Regions from separate parts of the Kitasatospora sp. NBC_01302 genome, predicted to be linked through region 1. Evidence: riboswitches for the same ligand, from Rfam matches in the RefSeq annotation. Region 1 holds a riboswitch; each other region holds the start of a gene.

Region 1 (3,600 bases):
TGTCGGAGAATCCGCCGACGCAGACCCGGTCCCACGCATTGGTGCGGCGGATCACCTCGACCAGCGGCCCGACGGCGGGGGCCGCCTTGACGTCGATGTTGAAACGGGCCCGGGGGAACTCACCGAGCAGGTCCTCCAGCAGCGGGATGGGCTCGGTGCCGCCTATCCGGGCCTCGCCGACCGTGCTCCAGGGCAGTTCGCCCACCGCGCCGGCCCGGTCGGTGACCCGGTCCAGGCGGGAGTCGTGGAAGGCCACCAGCACACCGTCGGCGGTGGCGTGGACGTCCGTCTCCAGGTAGCGGTAGCCGAGGGCGACGGCCGCCGAGAACGCGGCGAGCGAGTTCTCGGGATGGCCGATCACACCTCCCCGGTGAGCGAAGGCCAGCGGCCCCCGGTGGTCGAGGAAGGGGTGCATCTCGGGCTCCGAGCTTTTGTGAGGGGAACGACGTCGGGGTCAGAGTGGGAGGAACTGTAGCGCCCTTCGTGGCGAGCAGCACCGCCCTGCCGAGTTTGCTACTCGCCAGTACCCAGCGGGGCGAAGTATGCCAGGCCCCTTCGGCGAGGTACATCCGCTGCGCGATCTGCGCATTGGCCTGGCCCCTGGCCCCACCATCGAGGAAACGGGTTTTTGAGTTCAGCAGCTGATCAGCTAAAGTTTCCGTGCGGCACGGGCCTATAGCTCAGACGGTTAGAGCGCTTCCCTGATAAGGAAGAGGCCACAGGTTCAAGTCCTGTTAGGCCCACCAGCGCTGAATGCCCGGAGTGGTTATCCACTCCGGGCATTGTGGCATTCCCCCACTCCCCTACGCGCCCATGCGCCCGGGGCGAGGGCGGGTGGAGCTTCCTGCGCTCACCTGACTGCTGCGAGCGCCCGTCAGGCCAGTTCCTTGGCGTCCACTGACGGTGTACCGGCCGGGGTGCTCCAACGGGCCTCGACCTTGCCGTAGCGCCAGTAGACCAGCGCGACGATCCAGGTCAGCGCGAACAGTGCGGCGATCGCGAAGCCCGCCTTGTTGATGTCGAAGTTCGCCATGAAGTCCCAGAAGGCGCCCTTGAGGTGCAGCTCGGAGGTGAGCACGCCGAGCAGCTCGATGGTGCCGATCAGGAAGGCCGCGGCGATCGACAGGCCGGTGATGACCAGGTTGTAGTAGACCTTGCGGACGGGGTTGGCGAAGGCCCAGCCGTAGGCGAAGTTCATGAAGCAGCCGTCCAGGGTGTCGAACAGCGTCATGCCGCCGGCGAAGAGCAGCGGCAGCGCGAGGACGGCGTAGAACGGCAGGCCGGAGGTGGCGGCGTAGGCCGTCGCGGCGAGCAGCACGACCTCGGTGGCGGTGTCGAAGCCGATGCCGAAGATCAGGCCGACGAAGAACATCTGCCAGGTGTGCTTGATCGTGCGCATGAAGCGGCCGAAGAAGCGGTACATCAACCCGCGTGCCTGGAGCTGGCGTTCGAGCTCGGCCTCGTCGAAGGTGCCGCGCCGCATGGCCCGGAACACCTTGGCGATGCCCGCCAGCACGACGAGGTTGAGCAGCGCGATGAGGTAGAGGAAGCTCGCCGAGGTGACCGTGCCGATGACGCCGCCGACGGTCTCGTAGCTGGAGTTCGGGTCGACCACCGCGCCGAAGACGGCCTTGGCGGCGATGGTCAGGCCGATGCCCACCACGCAGATGATGGTGGAGTGGCCCAGCGCGAAGAAGAAGCCGGTGCCCAGCGGGCGCTTCTCCTCCGCCATGAACTTGCGGGTGACGTTGTCGATCGCGGAGATGTGGTCGGCGTCGAAGGCATGGCGGGCACCCAGCGTCCACGCGGTGAACGCGACGCCCATCCCGATGCCGAGCCCGTCGTAGTGGAAGTGGTGCGGCAGGACCGCGAACACGAAGATGCCCCAGCCGAGGCCGTTGAGGGCCAGGATCACCAGGGCCATCAGGCTCAGGCGTCCCCACTCGGAGGGCTGCAGCGCGTCGCGCATCGTTCTGAACCGGGTTGCCGGAGCGGGCAAGGCATCCTCCTCGGGATGCTCGCGGACAGGGCGGCACACCCGAGTCGGCCACGGCGGGCCGGGCGGGCCGTCCTTCCGTCGAGGCGGGAATCCGTGGCACGGCAGCAGGCGACCGGACTCGCCCCCCGAGGGGGACATCACCGTTGCGGGACAGTGCCGGGTTCACACCGGACTTCGCTGCTGGCACACCGTCACAGCAGGCGGCTGCAACCTTGCCAGGCTAGTGAGCCGCTCCCACCGGACTCAAGTCCACACAGGTCAAGACCCGGGAAACTCTGCGCCGGACGGCTTCGCGGGCCGTCGCAGTCCGACGGATCGTCATATCGTGTCTCGGCAAGGCACTCTCTTGCTATCCCCGGTGGCCCGGGGGTGCGGTGAGGACGCAGTCCCCGCACAGGGCGCCCGCGTGGTCGGGGGCGGCCCGGTAGATCAGGCAGCAGCTGCGGCGGCGGAACCCGGTGCCGTCGTCGGCCGCGGTGCCCGCGCCCTGCAGGGGCGCACGGGCGAGCAGCTGAGCGACCAGTTCGCGCGCGCCCGGCGCCAGTTGAGGGGCCGAGCGGGCGATGGCCGCGGCGGCGCCGTTGACGGCGGAGGCCACGTTGCCGTGCAGGATCCGCGCCGAGACGCCGAACCCGGCGCCGAGCGCCTCGCTCAACTCCCGGACCGGGCCGTCGAGCAGGTCCGCGCCCAACCGGTCGGCGAGTTCGACCCGGTCGGCGACGGGTTCAAGGACCTGCTGCGGCAACGAGAGCGGGAACATGCCGCCGGGCACCGGCTGCCAGCGGGCCTCGCGCAGGCCGTGCCGGAGCACCGCCCCGTCGAGGACGGCGACGGCGAAGGCCGGCGAGACGAGTCTGGCGGCCAGGCCGAGGTGGGTCACCGAGGCGGCCACCCGCTCCTCCACCGCTTCCAGCGGCTGACCGCCGGCCGCCGCCAGGTAGGTGCGGACGCCGGCCACGCGCTCCCGCAACACGGCTGTATCGTCGAGCAGTTCGGCCATCGGCCGCCACGGCGGCAGGACCGGTCCGTCGTCGTGGCAGTCGATGGCGAAGAACGGCCCGAAGGCCGCGAGCCGTTGCGGCATCGCGGCCCCGGGGAGCTGCCGGGTCATGCGGCGACGACCGGCGCGGTCCCGGCCCCATCACCCGCACCCGCACCCGCACCCGCACCCGCAGCGGCCTTGCGCGCCTCGGGGTCGAGCAGCCGCTCGGCCATCGGTCCGAAGACCAGTCCGAGGGTGGCCCACAGCAGGAGCTGGGCGGCCACGGACAGGAAGCGGAAGTCGAAGAGGGTGTCCGCCGGGAAGCCCGGGTAGACGATGGCGCCCTGCGGGTCGGTCAGCGGCAGCGGGGTCTCGGTCGCATGGTGACCGAACTCCTGCACATTGTCGGCCAGTTCGCCGAGCGACGGGAGGACGGCCATGATCGTGCCGATCACCACGACGTAGGCGCCGGCCGCCAGCAGGGTGGCGTTCCAGTTGCCGAACCGGGCCTGGAGGCGCTTGCCGAGAACGACCGCGAGCACCAGGAAGAGCACCGAGCAGGCCACCATCGCCAGGTAGAGGTTGCCGCGGTCACGGATGGTGTCGGGGTGACCGATCG
Region 2 (3,600 bases), 2.5 Mb from region 1:
CGGGCCTGCTGGCGGGGTGGCTGGGCTACGCGCTCTTCTGAGCCGCGGAGCACCCCGGCGGCAGGTCAGACCGGGATCCCACCGGTGTCCTGGCGGGCCAGCAGCGCCCAGAAGCGGTCGAGCCGCGGCACCGCCGGCTCCGCGGACCGCGGGCCCTTTGCGGCGGGCGCCGGGGTGCCCCAGGAGCCGGCGCCCCAGTGCGAGGCCACCTGGTACTCGCCCGGGAGCGCGGCCAGCACCGCGGCCAGGCTCGGCCGCGGCACCGGCACCAGCGCCGCCACCGCCGGCAGCTGGGCCTGCCAGCGCCCCTCGACGCAACTCCGCAGCCGCTGGTCGAGCGCCTCGCCCGCGCCGCACACCCGCAGCACCAGGTCCCGCAGGGTCAGGCCGAGCACCTCGACCAGCGCGGCGCTCTGCTCCGGGGTTCCGCTCCAGCGCCCGGTGCGCTCGGCGCCGAGGTAGGCGTCCGGGCCCATCCCGATCCGGGCCGCGGCCTGCTCCACGGTCAGCTCCCGGGCCACCCGGAAGTCGCGCAGCGAGGCGGGCGGTGCGCCCATCAGCTCGGCCGCCGGGCACCACAGGGCCCGGGCCAGCGCGATGAACTCCCGCTCGGTGGGGCGCAGCTCGCCGCTCTCCCAGGCGGTCAGGTGGGGCGCGAGCAGGCGCACGCCGTGCGCGGACATCGCGCGCACCACCTGTTCGGGTGTCAGGCCGAGGCTCTCGCGGTGGGCGCGGGCGGCCCGCGGGGAGAACGGGACCGGGGTGGGGGCCGGTGGCCTGCTTCTTCGCATGGGCCGACGCTAGAGTCGGGGTCGCGGCGCCCCCACCCGCGGAACGCACGAAGCCGGTCGGCGGCCCGCCGACCGCCGTTGGACGATCGGCCAGCGGCGGGGGCGCCGGCCGGCGCCCCCGCCGCTGGTCCGGCACCGGCCCGGGCGCCCCGGTGGTGTGACCGACTCGGCCGGTGACCTGGTTGACTCCCGCTTCGCGCGCGTGATGGGATCCTTGGGCCAATCGGAGGCATGGAGAGGAAGCCGGTGCGAATCCGGCGCGGTCCCGCCACTGTCACCGGGGAGCACGCCCGACGAACGGTCACGGCGGTCCGCCACAGGGCCGTTGGAAGGCCCGGGGGTGCGTCACCACCCGGGAGCCAGGAGACTCTCGCCCCCGTTTCGTCGATCCAGGGCGCGGACCCTGAGTGAGGACACGCAACAGATGGCGGGGGTTTCCCACCGCGCGCTGCCGTACGCCCTCGGCGCCCTGGCCGGCTACGCCGCCGACGCCCGGTTCGGCGACCCGCGCCGCGGCCACCCGGTGGCCGCCTTCGGCCGGGCGGCCGGACGGCTGGAACGCGCGCTCTGGCGCGACCACCGCGGGGCGGGGGCGCTGCACACCGCGCTCTGCGTCACCGCGGTGGCGGCGGGCGCGGCGGGCGTGCAGCAGCTGGCCGGCCGGCACCGGGCGGGCGCCGCCGCGCTGACCGCCGCCGCCACCTGGACCGTGCTCGGCGGCAGTTCGCTCGCCCGCGAGGCCCGTACCGTCGGCGCCGCGCTGACCGCCGGTGATCTGGCAGCCGCCCGCCGGCGCCTGCCGCACCTGTGCGGGCGCGACCCGAGCGCGCTGGACGAGCAGCAGCTGGCCCGCGCCGTGGTCGAGTCGGTGGCCGAGAACACCGCCGACGCCGTGGTCAACGCCCTGGTCTGGGGCGCGGTCGCGGGCGCCCCCGGGCTGCTCGCGTTCCGGGCCGTCAACACGCTGGACGCGATGGTGGGTCACAAGTCGGCGCGCTACCGCCGGTTCGGCTGGGCCGCGGCCCGGCTGGACGACGTGGCCGGCTGGCCCGGCGCCCGGCTGACCGCGCTGCTCACGGTGGCCGCGGCGGAGCGCCGGGACACCGCCTGGCGCGTCTGGCGGCGCGACGGCGGCGCGCACCCGAGCCCGAACGCCGGGCAGGCCGAATCGGCCTTCGCGGGCGCGCTGGGCGTACGCCTGGGCGGCACGCTGCACTACGGCGCCAAGGTGGAGCACCGGCCGGTGCTCGGCGCCGAACTGCGCCCGGTCGCGGTGGCGGACATCGAGCGGGCCTGCCGGCTCTCGCGCCGGGTCGGGCTGCTGGCGCTGGGGACCACGGTGGCGCTGCGCCTGGCCGTGCGGACGCTGACCCACAAGGAGCGGATATGAGCAACGCACTGCTGGTGGCCGGCACCACCTCGGATGCCGGCAAGAGCGTGGTGACCGCCGGGATCTGCCGCTGGCTGGTGCGCCGGGGCGTCAAGGTGGCCCCGTTCAAGGCGCAGAACATGTCGCTCAACTCGATGGTCACCCTGGACGGCGCCGAGATCGGGCGCGCCCAGGTGATGCAGGCCCAGGCGGCCCGGGTCGAGCCGGAGGCGGCGATGAACCCGGTGCTGCTCAAGCCGGGCGCCGACGGGCGCAGCCAGGTGGTGCTGCTCGGCCGCCCGGTCGGCGAGGTCGGCGCGCTCGACTACCGGGACCGCAAGCCCTATCTGCTGGAGCGCTCGCTGGAGTGCCTGGCGGACCTGCGCCGCCGCTTCGACGTGGTGATCTGCGAGGGCGCGGGCTCACCCGCCGAGATCAACCTGCGCGCCGGCGACATCGCCAACATGGGCCTGGCCAGGGCCGCCGAGCTGCCGGTGGTGGTGGTCGGCGACATCGACCGCGGCGGGGTGTTCGCCGCGATGTTCGGCACCCTGGCGCTGCTCTCGGCCGAGGACCAGCGCCTGGTGGCGGGCTGGCTGGTGAACAAGTTCCGCGGCGACGCCCGGCTGCTGAAGCCCGGCCTGGACATGCTGCACGAGCTGACCGGCCGTCCGGTGCTCGGCACCCTGCCGATGCTGGCGGGCCTGTGGCTGGACGCCGAGGACTCGCTGGACCTGTCCACCGCGGTGGCGCACACGGAGGCGGTCGGCCCGTACGGCGCGGACGTGCTGCGGGTGGCCGTGCCGCGCTTCCCCCGGCTGTCCAACTTCACCGACCTGGACGCGCTGGCCCAGGAACCCGGGGTGCTGGTGCGCTGGGCCACCCGCCCCGAGGAGCTGGCCGACGCCGACCTCGTGGTGCTGCCCGGCACCCGGGCCACCGTCGCCGACCTCGCCTGGCTGCGCGAGCGCGGCCTGGAGCGGACGCTGCGCGAGCGGGCCGCCGCCGGACGCCCGGTGCTCGGGATCTGCGGCGGCTACCAGATGCTGGGGCGGCGGATCACCGACGTCGTGGAGTCGGGCGCGGGGCAGGTGGACGGTCTGGGGCTGCTGCCGACCGCGGTCGAGTTCGGCCCGGAGAAGGTGCTCGCCCGACCGGTCGGCGAGGCCTTCGGCGAGCGGGTCGAGGGCTACGAGATCCACCACGGGGTGGTGACCGTGGAGGGCGGAGAGGCCTTCCTGGACGGCTGCCGCGAGGGCGCGGTCTGGGGCACCACCTGGCACGGGGCGCTGGAGAACGACGGCTTCCGCCGCGCGTTCCTGCGCGAGGTGGCCGCGCTCGCCGGACGGGACTTCACCCCGGCCCCCGACACCGCGTTCGCCGCCGCCCGCGAGGCCCGGCTGGACCGGCTGGGCGACCTGATCGAGGAGCACGCCGACA
Region 3 (3,600 bases), 5.2 Mb from region 1:
TCGGCGGGGGAGAAGAGCGACCAGTCGGCGTTGGCGTTGACCCGGCGCATGAACTCGTCCGGGATCCAGTGCGCCAGGTTGAGGTTGTGGGTGCGGCGGGCCTCCTCACCGGTGTTGTCCCGCAGCTCCAGGAACTCCTCGATGTCCGCGTGCCAGGTCTCCAGGTACACGCAGGCCGCGCCCTTGCGACGGCCGCCCTGGTTGACGGCGGCGACCGAGGAGTCCAGGGTGCGCAGGAACGGCACGATGCCGTTGGACTTGCCGTTGGTGCCGCGGATCAGGCTGCCGCGCGAGCGGATCCGGGAGTAGGACAGGCCGATGCCGCCGGCGTGCTTGGACAGCCGGGCGATCTGGGCGTACCGGGAGTAGATCGAGTCCAGGTTGTCCAGCGGCGAGTCCAGCAGGTAGCAGCTGGACATCTGCGGGTGACGGGTGCCGGAGTTGAACAGGGTGGGCGAGGAGGGCAGGTAGGAGAGCGCGCTCATCAGGGCGTAGAGCTCGGCCACCTCGCGCACCGACTGCTCGTCGTCGCCGACCGCCAGGCCGCAGGCGACGCGGAGCAGGAAGTGCTGCGGGGTCTCGATCACCTTGCGGGTGATCGGGTGGCGCAGCAGGTAGCGGGACTGCACGGTGCGCAGGCCGAAGTACTCGAACCGGTCGTCGCCGCGGGTGTCGATCAGCGCGTCCAGGGCCTCGGCGTGCTTGGCCACGAAGGCGGCGGTGCTGTCGCCGATCAGGCCCTCGGTGTGGCCCACCGCGATCGAGGCGGCGAAGGACAGGGCGCCCTGGCCGATCGCCTCGTCGGCGATCTCCTGGGCGAGCAGGCGGGCGGCCAGCTTCGAGTACTGGGGGTCCTCGGCGATCATCGAGGCTGCGGCGTCCACGGCCAGCCCGCGCAGTTCGGCGAAGTCCGAACCGGCGTGACGGCCGCGCAGCGCGGCGGCGGCGACGTGGCCGGGGTCCACCTGGGGGAGGTCGGTGCTTCGGTCGGTGAGCAGCCGAAGCAGCGCGGCCCCGGGGTCGGTCTGGGCGTCGTTGGAGGCACCGCCAGGCCGGAGGCTGGGGGAAGAACCCTGTGAGGGCAGGGTAACTGAGTCAACGACGGTCAAGGCGCTCTCTCCTGTGGCGGCGGCGGACTGGCGGAGTCCGTGGCCCGCGCGCGCGGCAGGGCAGAACAGCACGCCGAAACTTTCCGGCGCGCGTCATCCACCCTGGCCTGCCCGCGAGGCCGGACGGTACAGCTGTGCATGAAGGCGTCTGCGGGGAAGCCCGGTGGCACACCGTCGGCAGGTAACCGGACTCGCGGGCACCCGTGGGCGCAGCCGCTCACCGTTGCGGGGCAGTCCCGGACTTCCACCGGATTCCCCTGCGTCGACAGCGAGAGTGAGCATACATGTAGTGGTAGCCGCTTCGAGCAACCCCATATGTAGTGTCGCGTGGAGTGGTGAAACCGACACCAGATGGCCGCAATGTCAGCTGGTGCCAGGCGCCATCTGCACGTTGTGGTCGCCGAGGTCGTCCGCCACCGAGGCCCGGCGGGAGGGGTGGACCCGGCTCAGCAGGACCAGCTTGACCCAGGGGAGGGCGTCGGTCCGGGTGGCCTGGAACTGGCTGCGGAGCACCTCGGCGGTCTGCGGCGGGAGCGCGGCCAGCGGGTCGGCTCCGGTGCCGGTGGACACCAGCCAGATCCGGTTGGTGTTGGCCGCGCAGGCGTCCGGGTCGTCGCACTCCTGGGCCGAGTAGAGGCCGGTGACGGCGGCCGACTTCTGCAGCAGGATATCCTTCGGGGCGGTCCTGACGTCGCGCAGCTCGTAGGCCATCGACATCCGCTCCTGCAGGATCCCGCTGTAGACGATGCCGTCGCCGGGCTGCTGGTCGTGCAGCATGATCCGGGTGAGCTGGTCGTAGTCCGGCTCGCCCGCAAGGTCCTGATGGGTCGCCCGGATCCCGGGCCAGGCCGTCCAGCCGAGTCCGGCGACCGCGGCGGCGACCAGCACCCAGCTGAGCAGCCGGCGCGGCAGTGCGGGGCGGGCCTCGCGAGTGAGCGGCCCGGCGATGCGGCAGACCGCGGCGGCGGCCAGCAGCGCCCAGGCCGGCAGGGTGAAGAGCAGGTAGCGGTTGAGGAAGAGGTGCAGCCAGCTCGCGGTGGCGAAGGTCACCAGCGGCGGCAGCAGCGCCCAGGCCGCGAGCAGGGCGGCGTGCCGACGGGCCGCCAGCAGCCCCAGCAGACCCACGGCCAGCACCGCGAGCCCGACGTGCCAGGACAGGAAGAGCGTGTCCGGGTAGTTCCTGAGGTCGGTGAGCCCGGTCCTGTTCCAGGCGATCTGGGCGCTCTGCGCCTGACCCTGCAGCACCATCGGGACCGTCAGCGAGCCGCCGGCCAGCACGGCGGCGGTGAAGGCCCAGCGGGGGACCAGGTCGGCCTTGCGGGTGCCGGTGAGCACGGCGGCCAGGTGGCCGGCCAGCACCGAGAGGGTCACCAGGTGGGTCCAGCCGAGCAGCGGGACGGTCGCCGCGTAGCCCGCCCATGCCTTCAGCGAGGGGCGCTCCAGGGCGCGGACGAGCAGGTGGGTGGAGGCGATGGCGACCAGCACCGCGAAGGCGTAGGGACGGGCCTCCTGGCCGTACCGGACGGCGCCGGGCAGGACCGCCAGCAGGAGGCCGGCCAGCAGCCCGGTGGCGGGCGTGAAGAGCCGGCGGCCGAGCAGCGCCAGCCACCCCGCCGCCATCGCCATCGCGATCGCGGACGGGACCCGCAGCGCGGTGGGCGAGTCGCCGAACAGGTCGATCCAGCCGTGCAGGAACAGGTAGTAGGGCAGCAGCACGATGTCCACGTTGTGGATCAGCTTGCTGAGGTCGCCGATCGACAGGGTGGACGCCCACCAGCTGGCGTGCTCGTCCCGCCACATCTGCCGCTTGCCGATGTCGTGCAGGCAGAGCACCAGTGCGGTGGCGGCCGGCAGTCCGAGCAGCAGCAGGGCGGCGAGCGGCCCGCCGGTGCGGTCGGCGCGCTCGGCACGCTCGGCCTGGCGCCTGGCGCGCCGCCCGCCCGCGGGGGGTGCCGCGGCGGCGTCCGGATCCCGCTCGGGGACGGCTGCCAGGTCGGCGGCCGGGGCCTCGTCCAGGCTCATGGGGGAGTCTCCGCTGGGGGATGGCTGGGGGGATGGCTGCGGGGTCGGACGGGGGGTCGGACGGGGGCGTCGGGTGCCGGGGCCGTCGGAAGCCGGTCGGCTGCGGGGGATCACTGCCGGGTCCAGATCCGGTAGGTGCTGTCGCCGTACTGGGTGTGGAACGGCAGGGTCGCGACCAGTCGGTAGGCGGAGCTGCCCTGCAGTGCCTCGGTGACGGCGGCGTCGGCGTCCGGCGTGACGTTCCCGGTCAGCACGATGACGTTGAAGTAGCCGTCCTTGACCGCGGTGCTGAACCCGTCGTTCCCGTAGTGGTGCTTGTGGTCCTTGCCCACGTAGTCGATCGCGAAGGTGGACTGCCACTGGTCCCAACTGGTGGTCCTGCGCAGGTAGTACGCCGGGATCTCGTACTCCTCGGCGAGGTAGTGCCCGTTCGGCACCGTCAGGCGCTGGACCTCCTCGGCCATCCGGG
Region 4 (3,600 bases), 2.0 Mb from region 1:
CGGTCGGCGCCAGGTCGCCGTGCCCGCTGTCGGTGGGGGCCAGGCCGCCGAGCACCACGAAGGCGTGCGGGTCGGCGTGGTGCAGCGCGGCGGCGCCCGCCTTCACGGTGGCGGCGTAGCCGGCCGGGTCGGCCGCCGGCGCCCAGAAGGTGGTCAGGTTGGGTTCGTTCCACAGCTCCCAGTCGTGCACTCCGCGCGGCGCGTAGCGCTGGGCGGCGGCCGCGGCGAAGGCGGCGAACCGGGCGGCGTCGTGCGGCCCGCAGGCCGGTTCCGTGCAGCCGGGCGACCGGGCCCACGGCGGGGTGGCGGTGAGTACCGGCAGCACGCTCAGGCCGCGTGCGTCGGCCGCCGCGACCACCCGGTCGAACAGGTGCCAGGCGTAGTCGCCCGGACCGTTGTGCTGGATGTCGTCCCAGGACAGGTCGGCGCGCACCAGGGTGGCGCCGACCTGCACGGCGGTGTCGAGCGCGGCGGCCAGGTCGGCGTCCGACATCCAGACCAGCCGGTCACCGTAGGCGATTCCGGTGACCGGGCGGGTCGGCGCGGGCGGGGTGGGCGGCGTCGGCCGCGGGTGCGAGCCGCCGCCGCAGCCGGCCAGCAGCGGTGTCAGCAGCAGCGCGAGCGACAGGACGGCCGCCACCGTCCACCGCGGGCACGGCCGTTGACGCTCCGGCCGCTGGAGATGGCGCCGCCGCATCGTTCCTCCCGCCCGGCCCCCGCCTGGCTCCTCGGTCCCCCGAGGTCACCCGGGGCCGTCCGGTCGACCGTACACCCGAGTCGGTGGACGGCGGCGGCGGGAGGGCCGTGAGGCTCAGTCAGCGGCCGGGGCCCCGCCCCAGCGCTTCTCCACCCCCGCGAACTTCCAGTACCCCAGCGCGCAGGCCCAGACCACCACGAACAGGCCGACGATCACGAAGCCGACGTTGTTGAGGTCGATCCCGGAGATCCAGCCGCTGACCGGGTCGGTGAGGTCCAGCTGGTCGTGCAGCACGCCGACCAGTTCGATGGTGCCGATGAAGAAGGCCACCGCGATCGAGAGCCCGGTGATGGTGAGGTTGTAGTACACCTTGCGGACCGGGTTGGAGAACGCCCAGTGGTAGGCGAAGTTCATGAAGGTGCCGTCGAGGGTGTCGAACAGGCTCATGCCCGAGGCGAAGAGCAGCGGCAGCAGCAGGATCGCGTACCAGGGCAGCCCAGCGGCGGCGCCGGAGCCCGCCATCACCATCAGCGCCACCTCGGTGGCGGTGTCGAAGCCGAGTCCGAAGAGCACACCGACCGGGTACATCTGCCAGGGGCGGCTGATGGACTTGGTCAGCCGGCCCAGGATCCGGTTCATGAAGCCGCGGTTGGCCAGGTGCTTCTCCAGCTCGTGCTCGTCGAACTGGCCCGCCCGCATCGCCCTGAAGACCCGGTAGATGCCGACGAGGGCGACCAGGTTGAGCGCGGCGATCAGGTAGAGGAAGCTGCCGGAGACGCTGGTGCCGATCACGCCGAGCGTCACATGGGCGTCCGACTTGTCGTCCACCAGGGTGCCCGCGATCTTGGCGCCCATCGCGATCAGCGCCGCCATCGCCATCACGATGGAGGAGTGGCCGATGGCGAACCAGAAGCCGACCGAGACCGGGCGCTGGCCGTCGGCCATCAGCTTGCGGGTGGTGTTGTCGATGGCGGCGATGTGGTCGGCGTCGAAGGCGTGCCGCATGCCGAGGGTGTAGGCGGTGACGCCCAGACCGAGGCCGAAGACCTGGCCGCCGACCTGGTAGTGGTGCGGGGCGACCATGCCCAGCAGGACGGCGAAGCCCACCACGTGCATGGCCACGATGACCGCCAGCAGCCCGGAGGTGCGGATCGTGTCGGCGCGCTGCCAGCGCGGGGGAGTGGTGGTCGCCGGGGCTGTCGTGGCCGGGGCGGGTATGACGGGGTTTTCGGGCAGACTCATGGCAGGGAACGCCTCTCCAGCACCTCGTGGACAGTTCTCGTAAGGTGCCGTGGCCGGTCTCCTGGCTGACGGGTCGAACGTGTCCGCGGCTCGCCTTCCCGGGCGCCTTGCGGCGCCCGGTGGCGGCCCGTCGTGGACGGGCGCGACGCGGACACTTCCCGATCACAGTGGCGAGGGCCGCTCCGGTCTGGAACCCCTGTTGAGGGTCCGTCACCGGTCTTCCCGAACACCACGGCGATCAACACCGTAGGTGCTGGGTCGTCATGTCGACAAGCCCGGCCGACTGCGACGCACCTCACCCGGTGAGCTGCGGCTCCCGTGCCGTCGGGGTCAGCCGCGCGAACTCCAGCGGGGCCGAGGGGTCGATCGAGAGCTCCGCGGGGGCGGGTTCGGCCCCGGCCCGCACCAGCAGGTCGCCGACGGCGGCGACCATCGCGCCGTTGTCGGTGCACAGGCCCACCGGCGGCACCCGCAGCGCGATGCCCGCCGCCGCGCAGCGCCGTTCGGCCAGCGCACGGACCCGCGAGTTGGCGGCCACCCCGCCGACCAGCACCAGGGTGCCGATCGCGTGGTCGCGGCAGGCGCGCACCGCCTTGCGGGTCAGCGTGTCGGCGATCGCCTCCTGCAGCGCGGCGGCGGCGTCGGCGACCCGCGGCTCGGCCCCGCCCGCGCGCTGCGCCTCCACCCAGCGGGCGGCGGCGGTCTTGAGACCGGAGAAGGAGAAGGCGTAGGGCGGGTCCGCCCGGCCGCTGAGCGGGCGCGGGAAGCGGACGGCGGACCGGTCGCCCGCCTTGGCCGCGCGGTCGATCGCCGGGCCGCCCGGGTAGGGCAGGCCCAGGATCCGGGCCACCTTGTCGAAGCACTCGCCGGCCGCGTCGTCCAGGGTGTCGCCGAGGTGCACGATCGGGTCCTTGGCCAGGTCGCGCACCAGCAGCAGCGAGGTGTGGCCGCCGGAGACGATCAGCACCACGCACGGGTCGGGCAGCGGCCCGCCGTCCAGCGTCGCGGCGGCCACGTGCCCCGCCAGGTGGTGCACCCCGTACAGCGGCACGCCCAGCGAGAAGGCGTAGCCCTTGGCGGCGGCCACCCCGACCTGCAGCGCCCCGGACAGGCCGGGGCCGGTGGTGACGGCGACCGCGCCGACGTCGGCCAGGGTGAGGCCGGCGCGGTCGAGCGCCTCGCGCACCACCGGTGCCATCGCCTGGACGTGGGCGCGGGCGGCGATCTCCGGCACCACACCGCCGAACCGGGCGTGCTCGTCCATGCTGGAGGCCACCGCCTGGCCGAGCAGCACGCCGTCGCGCACCAGGCCGGCGCCGGTCTCGTCGCAGGAGGACTCGATGCCCAGCACCACGGGGGAGGCGGATACCGGCGCTGTGGACACCGGCGCCGACGGCCTTGGCGCTGCGGACACCGGCGCTGAGGGCGTCGGCGCTGCGGGCATCAGACCTCCTCCACGGCGGCCGGCCCGGCGGCGGGCACGTTGGCCGACCACTTCTCCTCGATCCGCCCGACCTTCCAGATCACCAGCGCGGCGATCCAGACGACGAAGAAGAGCCCGACGATCAGGAAGCCGAGCAGATTGATGTCGATCCCGCTGACCCAGTCCCAGAACGCCCCGTGCAGGTCGAGCTGGTCGGCGAGCAGGCCGAGCAGCTCCA

Evidence for each region. A riboswitch is a leader RNA that binds a small molecule or an ion and turns the genes downstream of it on or off. The one in region 1 is predicted to bind cobalamin.
Region 2: it holds a riboswitch for cobalamin, as region 1 does, so the genes downstream of both, OG294_RS12710 (cobalamin biosynthesis protein) here and OG294_RS02810 (HoxN/HupN/NixA family nickel/cobalt transporter) in region 1, are expected to answer to the same signal.
Region 3: it holds a riboswitch for cobalamin, as region 1 does, so the genes downstream of both, OG294_RS25510 (ribonucleoside-diphosphate reductase subunit alpha) here and OG294_RS02810 (HoxN/HupN/NixA family nickel/cobalt transporter) in region 1, are expected to answer to the same signal.
Region 4: it holds a riboswitch for cobalamin, as region 1 does, so the genes downstream of both, OG294_RS10775 (HoxN/HupN/NixA family nickel/cobalt transporter) here and OG294_RS02810 (HoxN/HupN/NixA family nickel/cobalt transporter) in region 1, are expected to answer to the same signal.

Annotation. Positions count from the first base shown of each region.
Region 1 covers NZ_CP108404.1:582,894-586,493, forward strand. Annotated here, with positions in the region: gene OG294_RS02800 (glycerophosphodiester phosphodiesterase) at 1-415, opposite strand, end outside; tRNA gene OG294_RS02805 (tRNA-Ile) at 670-746, shown strand; gene OG294_RS02810 (HoxN/HupN/NixA family nickel/cobalt transporter) at 875-1,999, opposite strand; cobalamin riboswitch at 2,086-2,226, opposite strand; gene OG294_RS02815 ((2Fe-2S)-binding protein) at 2,349-3,110, opposite strand; gene OG294_RS02820 (CbtA family protein) at 3,107-3,600, opposite strand, start outside.
Region 2 covers NZ_CP108404.1:3,090,940-3,094,539, forward strand. Annotated here, with positions in the region: gene OG294_RS12700 (hypothetical protein) at 1-41, shown strand, start outside; gene OG294_RS12705 (XRE family transcriptional regulator) at 66-791, opposite strand; cobalamin riboswitch at 1,002-1,183, shown strand; gene OG294_RS12710 (cobalamin biosynthesis protein) at 1,216-2,181, shown strand; gene OG294_RS12715 (cobyric acid synthase) at 2,178-3,600, shown strand, end outside.
Region 3 covers NZ_CP108404.1:5,809,512-5,813,111, forward strand. Annotated here, with positions in the region: gene OG294_RS25510 (ribonucleoside-diphosphate reductase subunit alpha) at 1-1,007, opposite strand, end outside; cobalamin riboswitch at 1,269-1,397, opposite strand; gene OG294_RS25515 (glycosyltransferase family 39 protein) at 1,473-3,131, opposite strand; gene OG294_RS25520 (ArnT family glycosyltransferase) at 3,242-3,600, opposite strand, start outside.
Region 4 covers NZ_CP108404.1:2,559,555-2,563,154, reverse strand. Annotated here, with positions in the region: partial or broken gene OG294_RS10780 (cellulase family glycosylhydrolase) at 1-493, opposite strand, end outside; gene OG294_RS10775 (HoxN/HupN/NixA family nickel/cobalt transporter) at 812-1,939, opposite strand; cobalamin riboswitch at 1,974-2,188, opposite strand; gene tsaD (tRNA (adenosine(37)-N6)-threonylcarbamoyltransferase complex transferase subunit TsaD) at 2,235-3,323, opposite strand; gene OG294_RS10765 (HoxN/HupN/NixA family nickel/cobalt transporter) at 3,383-3,600, opposite strand, start outside.